Neobacillus sp. PS2-9: one gene and its partner. The protein of the gene in region 1 interacts with the protein of each later gene in a pairwise test. Links are inferred from orthologs where the notes say so. Each region holds a gene or a part of one and is shown in the gene's direction. Other genes may lie near its edges. The genes, in order: leuS and ligA.

What was found.
Region 2: the proteins of leuS (region 1) and ligA interact in binary tests that used the Escherichia coli proteins (3 or more experiments, as listed by UniProt). The link is inferred for Neobacillus sp. PS2-9 from one-to-one orthologs.

What each region holds. Positions count from the first base shown.
Region 1 is NZ_CP133269.1:1,300,946-1,307,406, forward strand. Bases 1,936-4,955 are described here. They hold leuS (leucine--tRNA ligase), read left to right. Parts: upstream 1,936-2,245; coding sequence 2,246-4,666; downstream 4,667-4,955. Other genes in these bases: RCG25_RS06430 (rhodanese-like domain-containing protein), read left to right, coding at 4,737-4,955. In the rest of the region: RCG25_RS06420 (MDR family MFS transporter), read left to right, coding at 341-1,531; more of RCG25_RS06430, read left to right, coding at 4,956-5,045; RCG25_RS06435 (ferric reductase-like transmembrane domain-containing protein), read right to left, coding at 5,092-5,619; RCG25_RS06440 (FAD:protein FMN transferase), read right to left, coding at 5,624-6,461.
Region 2 is NZ_CP133269.1:4,889,035-4,895,369, reverse strand. Bases 1,452-4,345 are described here. They hold ligA (NAD-dependent DNA ligase LigA), read left to right. Parts: upstream 1,452-1,842; coding sequence 1,843-3,849; downstream 3,850-4,345. Other genes in these bases: RCG25_RS24430 (CamS family sex pheromone protein), read left to right, coding at 3,864-4,345; pcrA (DNA helicase PcrA), read left to right, coding at 1,452-1,790. In the rest of the region: more of pcrA, read left to right, coding at 1-1,451; more of RCG25_RS24430, read left to right, coding at 4,346-5,024; pruA (L-glutamate gamma-semialdehyde dehydrogenase), read left to right, coding at 5,137-6,335. UniProt on the Escherichia coli protein: DNA ligase that catalyzes the formation of phosphodiester linkages between 5'-phosphoryl and 3'-hydroxyl groups in double-stranded DNA using NAD as a coenzyme and as the energy source for the reaction.

The sequences.
Region 1 (6,461 bases):
GAGTTCTAATTTTTAGGTCGGCGGAATAAAGTGCAAAGTTGGCGGAATTCCATTCAGAGTTGGCGGAATAAACTGCAAAGTTGGCGGAATTCCATTCAAAGTTGGCGGAATAAACTGCAGAGTTGGCGGAATTCCATTCGAAGTTGGCGGAATAAACTGCAAAGTTGGCGGAATAAATCTCAACTTTGGCGGAATCTATCGAAATTCAGTGAATTGACTAGAAATCCAGCGAACATTTACCCGGTGCTGGCAATGAAAAATAATTGCACTTCCGCTGAAAAAGGAATAATATATTTCTTTGGGAATTGAAATAATAGCTAATTGTAAAGGAGCGTTTTTCATGCCACGTGCCTTATGGCTCTTAATCATCGGGATGGCAGTGAATGTAACAGGCTCTTCTTTTTTATGGCCTTTAAATACAATCTATATTCACGATCATTTAGGTAAATCCTTATCCGTTGCTGGTGTTGTCTTGATGCTTAACTCGGCAGCCAGTGTCATCGGAAACCTTTATGGCGGCAGTCTATTTGACAAAATAGGCGGCTATAAATCTATCATTTTGGGAATTGGTATTACGCTCGCTGCGCTGATAGGCCTGACGTTTTGGCATGGCTGGCCAGCATATATTGTGTTTTTAACCATCATTGGCTTTGGTTCTGGGGTGGTATTTCCAGCAATGTACGCGATGGCGGGCACCGTTTGGGTAGAGGGCGGTCGCAAAGCATTTAACGCAATCTATGTGGCTCAAAATCTTGGGGTAGCAGTAGGAGCAGCTTTGGGCGGGATTGTAGCAGATTATTCCTTCCAGCTCATCTTCCTTGCCAATACGATCATGTATATCATCTTTCTTCTCATTGCTGTGTTTGGTTATAAAGGAATCGCTACCGCTTCAGCTAAGCCAATAAGTGACACAGATGGACCAGTTGTAAAAAACAGAAATAATCTGCAAGCATTGTTAATTCTGTGCATAGGGTACTTACTTTGCTGGGTCGCATACGTTCAGTGGTCAACAACGATTTCATCTTATACACAGGAAATCAACATTTCGTTAAGTCAATATAGCTTGTTATGGACAATCAATGGTGCCATTATCGTTTTAGGGCAGCCACTCTTAAATGGGGTATTGAAGCGACTATCATCCTCACTGAAGCTTCAAATGCTTATCGGGATTGGTATTTTTATCGTTTCGTTTATTGTTGCAGGAAAGGCAAATGCTTTTTCTGGACTTTTAGTTGCAATGATTATCTTAACAATAGGAGAAATGTTTATCTGGCCTGCTGTACCGACCGTTGCCTTTAACCTTGCACCTAAAGGACGCGAAGGCTTCTATCAAGGAATCGTCAACAGCACTGCCACCGGCGGAAGGATGATTGGACCTCTGCTTGGAGGAATAATCGTAGACATTTACGATATTTCAGCCCTATTTATCGTCCTTATAGGACTATTCGTCATTGCAATCGTAACCACTTTGATCTATGACCGCACTTTAAAAACAAAAATGGTGTCAGGCACCATCCATGGACAAATGTAGGAGTTTGTCCATCCCACCTGGACAATTGGACAAAGGAGCCGGTCTCCTTTGTTCTTTTTATATAATTCTGTCCCATCACAGTCCTTGAATAATGTGGTATTTTTTATGGAGAATTGGGTGTAGTTTAGTAGTTTGCAAGTAAAATGTGGATAGTGACGAGTAAAGTGAGAAGGTTGACGAGTAAAATGAAAAATAGACGAGTAATCATGGATTTAGACAAGTAAACCTCCGAAAGTGACAAGTAAGAAAGGAAGAAATAAAAAAAGGTAACTTTAGAGGTACTTCAAGAGGCAATCAACACATAATTTGAAAAGGAATATACCTGATCCAGGCCTAAATGTCTTTTTATAGTTTAAATCGGTGGGATTTGGTCAATTCTGAAATTAGGCTATGTTTACTTGCATACTTATGATAAATTTAATACAATAACCGTAATACTTCATATTGAAAAGACAGTGACTAGGAGTAGTAGTGGTCCATACCCGTACGAAGAGAGTTGACGGCTGGTGAAAGTCAACCGGGTACATCATGAACTCGCCTTTGAGTTGCAAACATGAAGGAACAGTAATGTTTGCCGTATTCCGCGTTAAGGATGAATGAAGTGAGTGCATAAGCACTAATGTGGGTGGTACCGCGGGAAGATACATACAATCCTCTCGTCCCTTTTTGGGATGAGGGGATTTTTTATTTTTATCTAGCTAGGAGGAAAGCAGTATGAGTTTCGATCATCAACAAGTCGAAAAGAAATGGCAAAAGAAATGGGAAGTAGAAAAAACATTTAAAACAAGTGAAGAATATGATAAACGCAAATTCTACGCGTTAGATATGTTTCCATATCCATCAGGTGCTGGCCTACACGTTGGACACCCTGAAGGTTACACAGCAACCGATATTCTTTCACGCTTAAAGCGTATGCAAGGCTATAATGTCCTTCACCCAATGGGATGGGATGCATTCGGTCTACCAGCAGAACAATACGCATTGGATACAGGGAACGATCCGGCTGAATTTACGGCAAAAAATATCAATACCTTCCGCAGACAAATCAAAGCATTAGGATTCTCCTATGATTGGGATCGTGAAGTGAATACGACTGACCCTGAATACTATAAATGGACACAATGGATTTTCTTAAAACTTTACGAAAAAGGCTTAGCCTATATTGATGAAGTAGCCGTAAACTGGTGTCCTGCACTTGGAACCGTCTTGGCTAATGAAGAAGTCATCGATGGTAAGAGTGAGCGTGGTGGCCATCCAGTAGAGCGCCGCCCAATGAAGCAGTGGATGTTAAAAATCACAGCTTACGGTGACCGCTTATTAGAAGATCTTGAAGAACTTGATTGGCCAGAAAGCTTGAAAGAAATGCAGCGCAACTGGATCGGACGTTCAGAAGGCGCTGAAGTAAACTTCCAAATTGACGGACACGAAGAAACGTTTACTGTATTCACCACTCGTCCAGATACATTATTCGGTGCAACCTATGCAGTTCTTGCTCCAGAGCATTCCTTTGTTGATAAAATTACAACAGCAGAACAGCGTGCGGCAGTGGATGCATACTTAGATAAGGTGAAAACGAAGAGTGACCTTGAGCGTACAGACCTTGCGAAGGAAAAAACGGGTGTCTTCACTGGTGCCTATGCCATCAACCCAGCGAATGGTGAGAAAATGCCTATCTGGATTGCCGATTATGTATTAGTAAGCTATGGAACAGGTGCAATCATGGCAGTTCCTGCACATGACGAGCGTGATTTTGAATTTGCGAAGGAGTTCAATTTACCAATTAAACCAGTAGTAGCAGGCGGCGATGTAGAAAAAGAAGCATATACTGGTGACGGTGAACACATCAATTCTGAGTTCTTAAATGGTTTAAACAAAGAAGAAGCCATTTCAAAAATGATTGCTTGGTTAGAAGAAAAAGGAATCGGAACAAAGAAGGTAACCTTCCGTTTACGCGATTGGTTGTTCAGCCGTCAGCGTTATTGGGGTGAGCCGATTCCAATTATCCACTGGGAAGATGGCACAATGTCTGCTGTTCCGGAAGATCAGCTTCCATTGACATTACCAAAAACAACAGATATCAAACCATCTGGTACAGGAGAATCTCCATTAGCCAATATTGAGGATTGGGTAAATGTAGTTGACCCTGAAACAGGTAAAAAAGGCCGCCGCGAAACAAATACCATGCCACAATGGGCAGGCAGCTGCTGGTATTACTTACGTTATATTGATCCGAAAAATGATCAGGCACTAGCTTCCCAAGAGAAGTTAAACCACTGGCTTCCTGTTGATATCTATATTGGTGGTGCCGAGCATGCCGTACTTCACCTGCTTTATGCGCGCTTCTGGCATAAGTTCTTGTATGATATCGGAGTGGTACCAACAAAAGAACCATTCCAAAAGCTATTTAACCAAGGAATGATTTTAGGTGAAAACAATGAAAAAATGAGCAAATCAAAAGGAAATGTTGTGAATCCGGATGATATTGTAAGCAGCCATGGTGCTGATACACTTCGCTTATATGAAATGTTTATGGGACCACTTGATGCATCGATTGCGTGGTCAACGAATGGTTTAGACGGATCACGTCGTTTCCTTGACCGGATTTGGCGGTTGATGGTAGAAGAAAATGGAGGGTTAAATCCAAAAATCCAGCCAAATGAAGAAGCATCTAATTTGGAAAAGGTTTATCATCAGACCGTGAAAAAAGTAACTGAGGATTACGAGGGCTTACGTTTCAATACTGCTATTTCTCAAATGATGGTATTCATCAATGAAGCCTACAAAGCGACTGTGCTTCCAAAGGATTATATGGAGGGATTTGTTAAAATGCTATCACCGGTTGCTCCGCATATCGCGGAAGAGCTTTGGGAAAAACTTGGTCATAGTGGTGGAACTATTTCGTATGAAGCGTGGCCAGCCTATGATGAAGCGAAGTTAGTAGATAACGAAGTGGAAATTGTAATCCAGGTAAATGGTAAGGTAAAAACAAAGCTTATGGTACCAACTGATGCAAGTAAGGAAGCGTTGGAAGGAATTGCGATGGATGATGATCGAGTGAAAGAGCAAATCGAAGGAAAAACCATTCGCAAGGTGATTACCGTTCCGGGTAAACTTGTAAACATTGTAGCAAACTAAATGAAATGAAGAGGCTGCCTCCAAAGCGAATGGGGTAAGCCTCTTTACTCTTAAAAAGGGGATGGATGACATGGAAGAAATTCAAATTATTACACCTGAAGAGTTACAAAAGAAACTTGAAGCAGGGGAAAAGCTTGATCTTGTAGATGTAAGGGAAGATGAGGAAGTAGCAGGAGGGATGATCCCGGGCGCTAAACATATTCGTATGGGCGATATTCCTGCAAACCTTGATTACTTTGACAAGGATAAAGAATATATTCTTATTTGCCGCTCAAGCGCCCGCAGTGGGAATGTCTGCTATTATTTGCAGGAACAAGGCTATAAGGTCCGCAACATGATTGGCGGAATGCTAAACTGGACAGGTGAAACAAAGAAATAAACCAAAAAACCGATTCTTCCCTTGGAGAATCGGTTTTTTTATAATCTCAATGAGTTGCTTCAAGTGTCGACTTATCTCTAAAAAGCAAGCTACCTATTAGCAAGGCTGGTAGTATATTGATGACTAAAAGGACAACCCCTTGGAAGTCTGTTCCGATGAATAGTCCATGCAGCGTCACTAAAATATAGAGAATCGGATTCAAGGCGTGTAATTTACGCCATTTTTGATAGCCAATCTTTTTTCGTACTTTTGAGGTGGAAATCGTCATGATTAAAAAATACAATGACACTGTCCCCATTGCCATTGGCAGAGGCTTATAGTCTGTATTAAAAGGTGTTAACACTTCAACCCATTGAAAGGAAATATACGAGTCAATGAGCAAAAAACCAACATGGCCTAAGACAAGAATCAGTGCCCAGTTGGAAAGTGCCTCATGCAAAAACAAGGAAACGGTAACTTTTTGTTTTCTCTTTTTTTGAACCTGAGAATACAGGCCGAGAAGGACAGAAAGGTAAAGTAGTAAATAAGACACCGTTCCAGTCGCTCGAATCATATACCACTCAAACATTTCCATATGACTAGTTTTCTCCTTTCCAAATATCATTTTTCCTATTGATTAAAACGGCTTGTGTCCATTTCTCTTTAATCCACTCTTTACCTTGCTCTTCTCCTAAAAGAAGGACGGTTTTTGCCCATACATCAGCTTCTACAGCGGTTGGAGCGGCAATAGTAGCAGATAAAATTTCACTCTCAGATGACTGACCCGTTCGTGGATCAATCAGGTGATGCTTCCACTCGCCATTAACAATCCACTTTCTTTTCATTGAGGTGGAGGTAGCTACTGCTCCGCTGGTCACCTGAATAGAGGATAGCATTTGTTTTTCATCAAAAGGACTTTCAATTCCTATGTTTATTGCACGAGGTAATTCTCCAAAGATCCGAATGTCTCCACCTACATTAATAAAACCATAGCCCATCTTTTCCAAGCGTTCAGCAGCACGGTCAATGACCCAGCCTTTGGCAATCCCACCTAAATCAATTTTGTCATGAAGTGTGACTGTCTGCTGTTCTTTATAAAGAGTAAATGGTGATCGAGTCGTATTTACAGCAGTTGAAGGGAGTGGTACGACTACCTGCCCCTTAATATATTCAATCGATCTAGCATAACCATTGTCCTCTAGTGACGTTAATACACAAGGATTAAAGATACCTTTTGTTTCCTTATAGAAACGAAAGGCATCGGTAAGAATGGACAACATTTCACTAGAAATTGTGACTTCTTTTTCAACCTGCTGATTTAACCGACAAAGTTCACTATCTTCACGAAACCGGCTGCACGTCGACTCTATTAATTCAAATAGTTTATAGATGGGCATCATATCATTTGCAAACAGTTCATGATTGATAGAAATTTGA
Region 2 (6,335 bases), 3.6 Mb from region 1 along the record:
AGTTTAAAAAGACGGCAGGCGGGTATTTTGAACAAGTGGTCAGTGATGTATATGAAGAATACCAAAAACGGTTACGTAAAAATCAAGCACTTGATTTTGATGATTTAATTATGATGACGATTCAATTGTTTACTCGTGTACCGGAAGTGCTTGAATTTTATCAGCGGAAATTCCAATATATACACGTGGATGAGTACCAGGATACGAATAGGGCCCAGTATATGCTTGTTAAACTATTGGCTAATCGTTTTAAAAACCTGTGTGTCGTAGGGGATTCAGACCAGTCCATCTATAAGTGGAGGGGAGCGGATATTGCCAATATCCTTTCCTTTGAAAAGGACTATCCGAATGCAACGGTTATTTTACTAGAGCAAAACTATCGTTCAACCAAGAGAATTCTTCTTGCAGCCAACAAGGTAATAGAAAACAATATGAACCGCAGAGCGAAAAACCTGTGGACAGAAAACCCGGAAGGAAACAAGCTAGTTTATTTCCGTGCAGATAGTGAACAGGGAGAAGCGCAGTTTGTTGCGGGGAAAATTAAAGAACTAACAAGAGATCAGAATGTGAAGCTGTCAGATATTGCGATTCTCTATCGTACCAACGCACAATCCCGTGTAATGGAGGAAGTGCTGCTGAAATCCAATATTGAATATAGCATTGTCGGCGGCATTAAGTTCTATGACAGAAAAGAAATTAAGGACATGCTCGCTTATTTACGTCTGATTTCAAACCCAGACGATGACATCAGCTTACAGCGTGTCATTAACGTGCCGAAACGTGGAATCGGCTCCACTTCGCTTGATAAAATTGCCGATTTTGCAGCGATGCATGACCTTTCCTTATACCAAGCGTTAGACTCGATTGAATTAATTGGCTTAAGTCCGAAAATCACCAAGGCAGCAAGAGAGTTCCGTGATTTAATTAAAAATTACACGAATATGCAGGAATTCCTTTCTGTAACAGAATTAGTGGAAGAAATCCTGGATAAGACTGGATATCGAGAAATGCTGAAGGCGGAAAAGTCACTTGAAGCACAAAGCCGTCTTGAAAACCTTGAGGAATTATTATCCGTTACGAAAAACTTCGAGGATTCTAGTGAGGATAGAAGCTTGGTTGCATTCTTAACGGATTTGGCACTTGTTGCTGATATTGATTCACTAGATGAGGATGGTGAAAAGGCTGATACCATCACACTTATGACCTTGCACTCTGCAAAAGGCTTGGAATTCCCAGTGGTTTTCCTCATTGGCCTTGAAGAAGGTGTATTCCCGCATAGCCGCTCTCTTATGGAAGAAGCGGAGATGGAAGAAGAGCGCCGTCTTGCCTACGTCGGAATCACAAGAGCAGAGAAGAGCCTATTTATAACCAACGCTCAAATGAGAACATTATTCGGTAGAACAAATATGAACCCTGCATCAAGGTTTATCGCTGAAATTCCGGAGGATCTAATTGAAGGAGTAGAGCCGGAGAAACGTATGAATACGCCATTTAATTCTGGCGGAGGTAGAAGTTTTGGAGGCTCAGGGTCTTCCTTTGGACAAGCAAAAAGTACATTTAGTACACCAACTACCCCAAGAAAACCAGTGATGCGTCCAGTTTCAGCTGCTTCTGGCGGAGAGGATGTCGGCTGGAAGGTTGGCGATAAAGCAGAACATGGTAAGTGGGGAATTGGAACGGTTGTAAGTGTTAAAGGGCAGGGAGAGGGAACAGAACTTGATATTGCGTTTCCAAGCCCAGTAGGTATCAAACGCCTATTAGCTAAATTTGCACCAATTAAAAAAGCATAATCCTTCATGCTATAATCCATGAGTGGAATACCTTTATGAAAGGGCTGGATATATGGACCTTCTAATGGCTGAACAGAAAATCACGGAAGTAAGAAACTTATTAAATCAATATGGCTATGAATACTATGTGCTAGATCAACCATCTGTGCCAGATGCTGAATATGACAGGCTAATGCAGGAGCTTTTAGAGCTAGAGGAAAAGTTCCCAGAGTTAAAGACTCCAGACTCTCCTTCGGTGCGTGTAGGTGGTGTGGTTCTTGACGTATTTGAGAAGGTGGAGCACCGTACACCGATGCTAAGCTTAGGTAATGCCTTTAATGATCAAGACTTAAAGGATTTTGACCGCAGGATTCGTCAGGCTGTAGGAGACGACTTTTCCTACGTCTGTGAATTGAAAATTGACGGCCTTGCTGTTTCGTTACGCTATGAAAATGGTTTGTTCATTCAAGGGGCAACCCGTGGGGATGGAACCATTGGTGAGGATATCACTGCTAATTTAAAGACGATTCAATCGATTCCGCTTCGTCTACGGGAAAATGTTTCACTCGAGGTGCGCGGGGAAGCCTATATGCCGAAGCGTTCGTTTGAAGCTTTGAATGAGAAGAGGGCGGAGCGCGGCGAGGAATTGTTCGCTAATCCCAGAAATGCTGCAGCAGGCTCCTTAAGACAGCTCGATCCCAAAATTGCTGCCTCAAGAAAGCTGGATGTGTTTTTATACGGAATTGGCAATGTCGGTGAAACCGGGGTTGTTTCCCATAGTGAAGGCCTTGATTTTTTAGACCAGCTTGGCTTTAAAACAAATAAAGAACGAAGAAAATGTGCCACCATTGATGGAGTAATAGAGTATGTAAACAGCTGGGTAGAGAAACGGCCTCATCTTCCTTATGAAATCGATGGGATTGTCATAAAAGTGGATTTTCTCGAGCAGCAGGCGGAGCTTGGAACAACAGCAAAAAGTCCGCGCTGGGCGATTGCTTACAAGTTTCCTGCTGAGGAAGTAGTCACCACTCTGCTAGATATTGAGTTAAGCATCGGTAGAACAGGGGTAGTGACACCAACGGCTATCCTTGCACCTGTTAAAGTAGCGGGCACAACAGTACAGCGTGCTTCACTCCATAATGAAGATTTGATTCGTGAAAAGGATATTAAAATCGGCGATCAAGTGGTAGTGAAAAAAGCAGGTGACATCATTCCTGAAGTGGTCAACGTGTTAGCTGATCAAAGAACAGGAAATGAAGTGGATTTCCATATGCCAACACATTGTCCGGAATGTGAAAGTGACTTGGTCCGTCTCGAAGGTGAAGTAGCCTTACGCTGTATCAACCCGAAATGTCCGGCACAAATTCGTGAAGGGCTAATCCACTTTGTCTCTCGTAATGCGATGAATATCGATGGCCTTGGAGAAAAAGTAATAAGTCAGCTTTTTGCGGAGAAATTAATTAGTGATGTAGCTGATATTTATAAACTTACCCAGGAACAGCTGTTAGCTCTAGAACGTATGGGTGAAAAATCTGTTTCTAATCTGTTAAAGGCAATCGAAACTTCTAAAGGCAATTCTCTTGAAAAACTTTTATTTGGTCTTGGTATTCGTCATGTTGGGGCGAAAGCAGCCAAAACGCTTGCCCAGGTTTTTGGTTCGATGAATAAGTTAGCCGATGCTTCAAAAGAGGAGTTAATTGCGATTAACGAAATTGGAGATAAAATGGCTGACTCGATTGTTGCCTATTTTGACCAAGAAGAAGCGAAGGAGTTAATGGAAGAATTAGCTGCCGTAGGTGTCAATTTGGAATACAAAGGGACAAAGCCAGTCTCTGCTGAGGAATCCGATAGTATTTTCGCTGGAAAAACCGTCGTTCTTACAGGAAAGCTTGAACAGTTATCACGCAATGAAGCGAAGGAGAAAATCGAAGCGCTTGGTGGAAATGTGGCAGGCAGTGTAAGCAAAAAGACACATCTCGTGATAGCAGGTGAGGATGCCGGCTCCAAACTAACCAAGGCACAAGAACTAGGAATTGAAGTATGGGATGAGGAGAAGCTTGTAGAAGAATTAAATAAGTAAGAGGTGTGTCGACAATGAGAAAACTCTCAATAGTCGCTCTTTCCCTTGTCTTTTTGCTGAGTGCTTGTGCACCCAATTTTCAGAAGCAAAATGAAGTGGTCCAAACAAAGGAGAAAGACAAAGGGAAGGCGATTATACCAAAGTATAATATTTCTAATAAATATTATCGGACTATCCTACCATTTGTCCCTGGGGAAGCGCGCGGATTGGTAGTTAATAATATAAATACAAGATACGACTTAAACGAATTTGAAATGGGCTTGATGAGAATAGCTCAGAACAGCTTTGATACAGAGAAGTATTACTTTCGTGAAGGTCAGGAAATTAAAGGGAAGACCATCAGAGGATGGTTAAACCGACAATATACAGATGCACAGCTAAAAGAAAACAAAATGAAGCCGGCAGATAATATTGGCTTAAATCCTGTCAATTCGGCTGCTCCTGGTGCTGAGCCTTCATCCCCTATCTATTTGGCTCATATTTTAGAACATGATTACTTAACCAAAGATGATAAGGGGAATGTAACTCTTGCTGGTGTTACGATTGGTCTTGCGTTAAACTCCATCTACTATTACAAATTAACAGAAGGTGGAGATACGTTAGAGAAGAAGATTCCTTTTGCTGAAATGGAAAAGGAAGGAAAGAAGTTGGCAGAGGAAGTGGTGAAGCGGACTCGTACTATTAAGAGTCTAAAAGATGTTCCTATTACCATCGCTTTATTTGAACAAAATAGTAAATCTGCGGTGGTTCCAGGTACGTTTTTCACCTATACAACAGTTGATAAAGGAAGCGCGAATGTAAATGATTGGGAAAAGGTAAATGAAAAATATTACTTATTTCCTTCAAACGATGCCCAAGAGGATCATCGGGATGATTCCATCGCCTTCCTTAACTTCAAGCAGGACGTAGAAAATTATTTTCCAAACTTTAATGGGGTCATTGGAAGAGCCTATTATAATGGTGACCAGCTCCAGGATTTAGATATTACCATTCCTATTCAGTTTTACGGTAAAACAGAAGGGATCGGCTTTACGCAATATGTAACAGGTTTGGTAATGGAGCATTTTCCAAAGTACCTATCTGTATCTGTTAGTGTAACCTCAGTTGATGGTCCGGAAGCACTCATAGTCAAAAAGGCGGATGACACTGAACCGTTCGTTTATATTTACCAATAAGAGGCGTTTAATCGCCTCTTTTTTCTAGTTCTCAAATCATTGAGCCCTGAAATGAAACATGTTAGAATGAACAGTGGATGTAAACGTTTTAATACATAGGAGGGTTTAAGTAATGGTACAACCTTATAAGCACGAGCCATTTACAGATTTTACGATTGATGAAAACCGTCAAGCATATCTTCAAGGTCTTAAGACCGTTGAAGGTTATTTAGGCCAAGATTATGCTCTTGTAATCGGTGGTGAAAGAATCACAACGGAAGATAAAATCGTTTCCTATAATCCTGCAAATAAAGAAGAAGTGATCGGCCGCGTGTCTAAAGCTAGCCAAGAGCTTGCTGAACAAGCAATGCAGGCAGCGGTAGAAGCTTTTAAAACATGGAAAAAAGTAAAGCCAGAAGTACGTGCAGACGTTTTATTTAAAGCAGCGACTATTATTCGCCGCCGCAAGCATGAGTTTTCTGCTCTTTTAACAAAAGAAGCAGGTAAACCGTGGAGAGAAGCAGATGCAGATACAGCAGAAGCAATCGATTTCCTTGAATATTATGGACGCCAAATGCTGGCACTTAAAAATGGTGTACCAGTTAATAGCCGTCCAAATGAATTTAACCGTTATGACTATATTCCACTAGGCGTGGGAATTATCATTTCCCCATGGAATTTCCCATTAGCGATTATGGCAGGTACAACTGTTGCTGCAATTGTTTCCGGTAATACTGTACTATTAAAACCTGCATCAACAACTCCAGTGGTTGCAGCAAAGTTTGTAGAAGTAATGGAGGAAGCAGGTCTTCCTAAAGGCGTCTTGAACTTTGTACCAGGTAATGGTTCTGAAGTAGGCGACTATTTAGTTGACCATAAAGATACTCGTTTCATCAGCTTTACAGGTTCACGTGATGTCGGTCTTCGTATTTTCGACCGTTCTTCTAAGGTGAACCCAGGTCAAGTATGGATGAAGCGTTTGATTGCAGAAATGGGCGGAAAAGATACGATTGTGGTTGACTCAGAAGCAGATCTTGAGCTTGCCGCACAATCCATAGTTGCAGGTGCGTTCGGATTCTCTGGTCAAAAATGTTCTGCATGTTCACGTGCTGTCATCGTTGAAGATGTATACGATCAAGTATTGAACCGTGTGGTTGAATTAACAAAAGAATTAACTGTGGGTGACCCTACAGATCAAGGCACTTTTATGGGTCCTGTGAACGATAATAATGCATTCAAGAAAATCATGGAATATATTGAAATTGGAAAGAGCGAAGGTAAGTTAATGGCTGGCGGCGAAGGAGATAACTCTAAAGGTTACTTTATCCAACC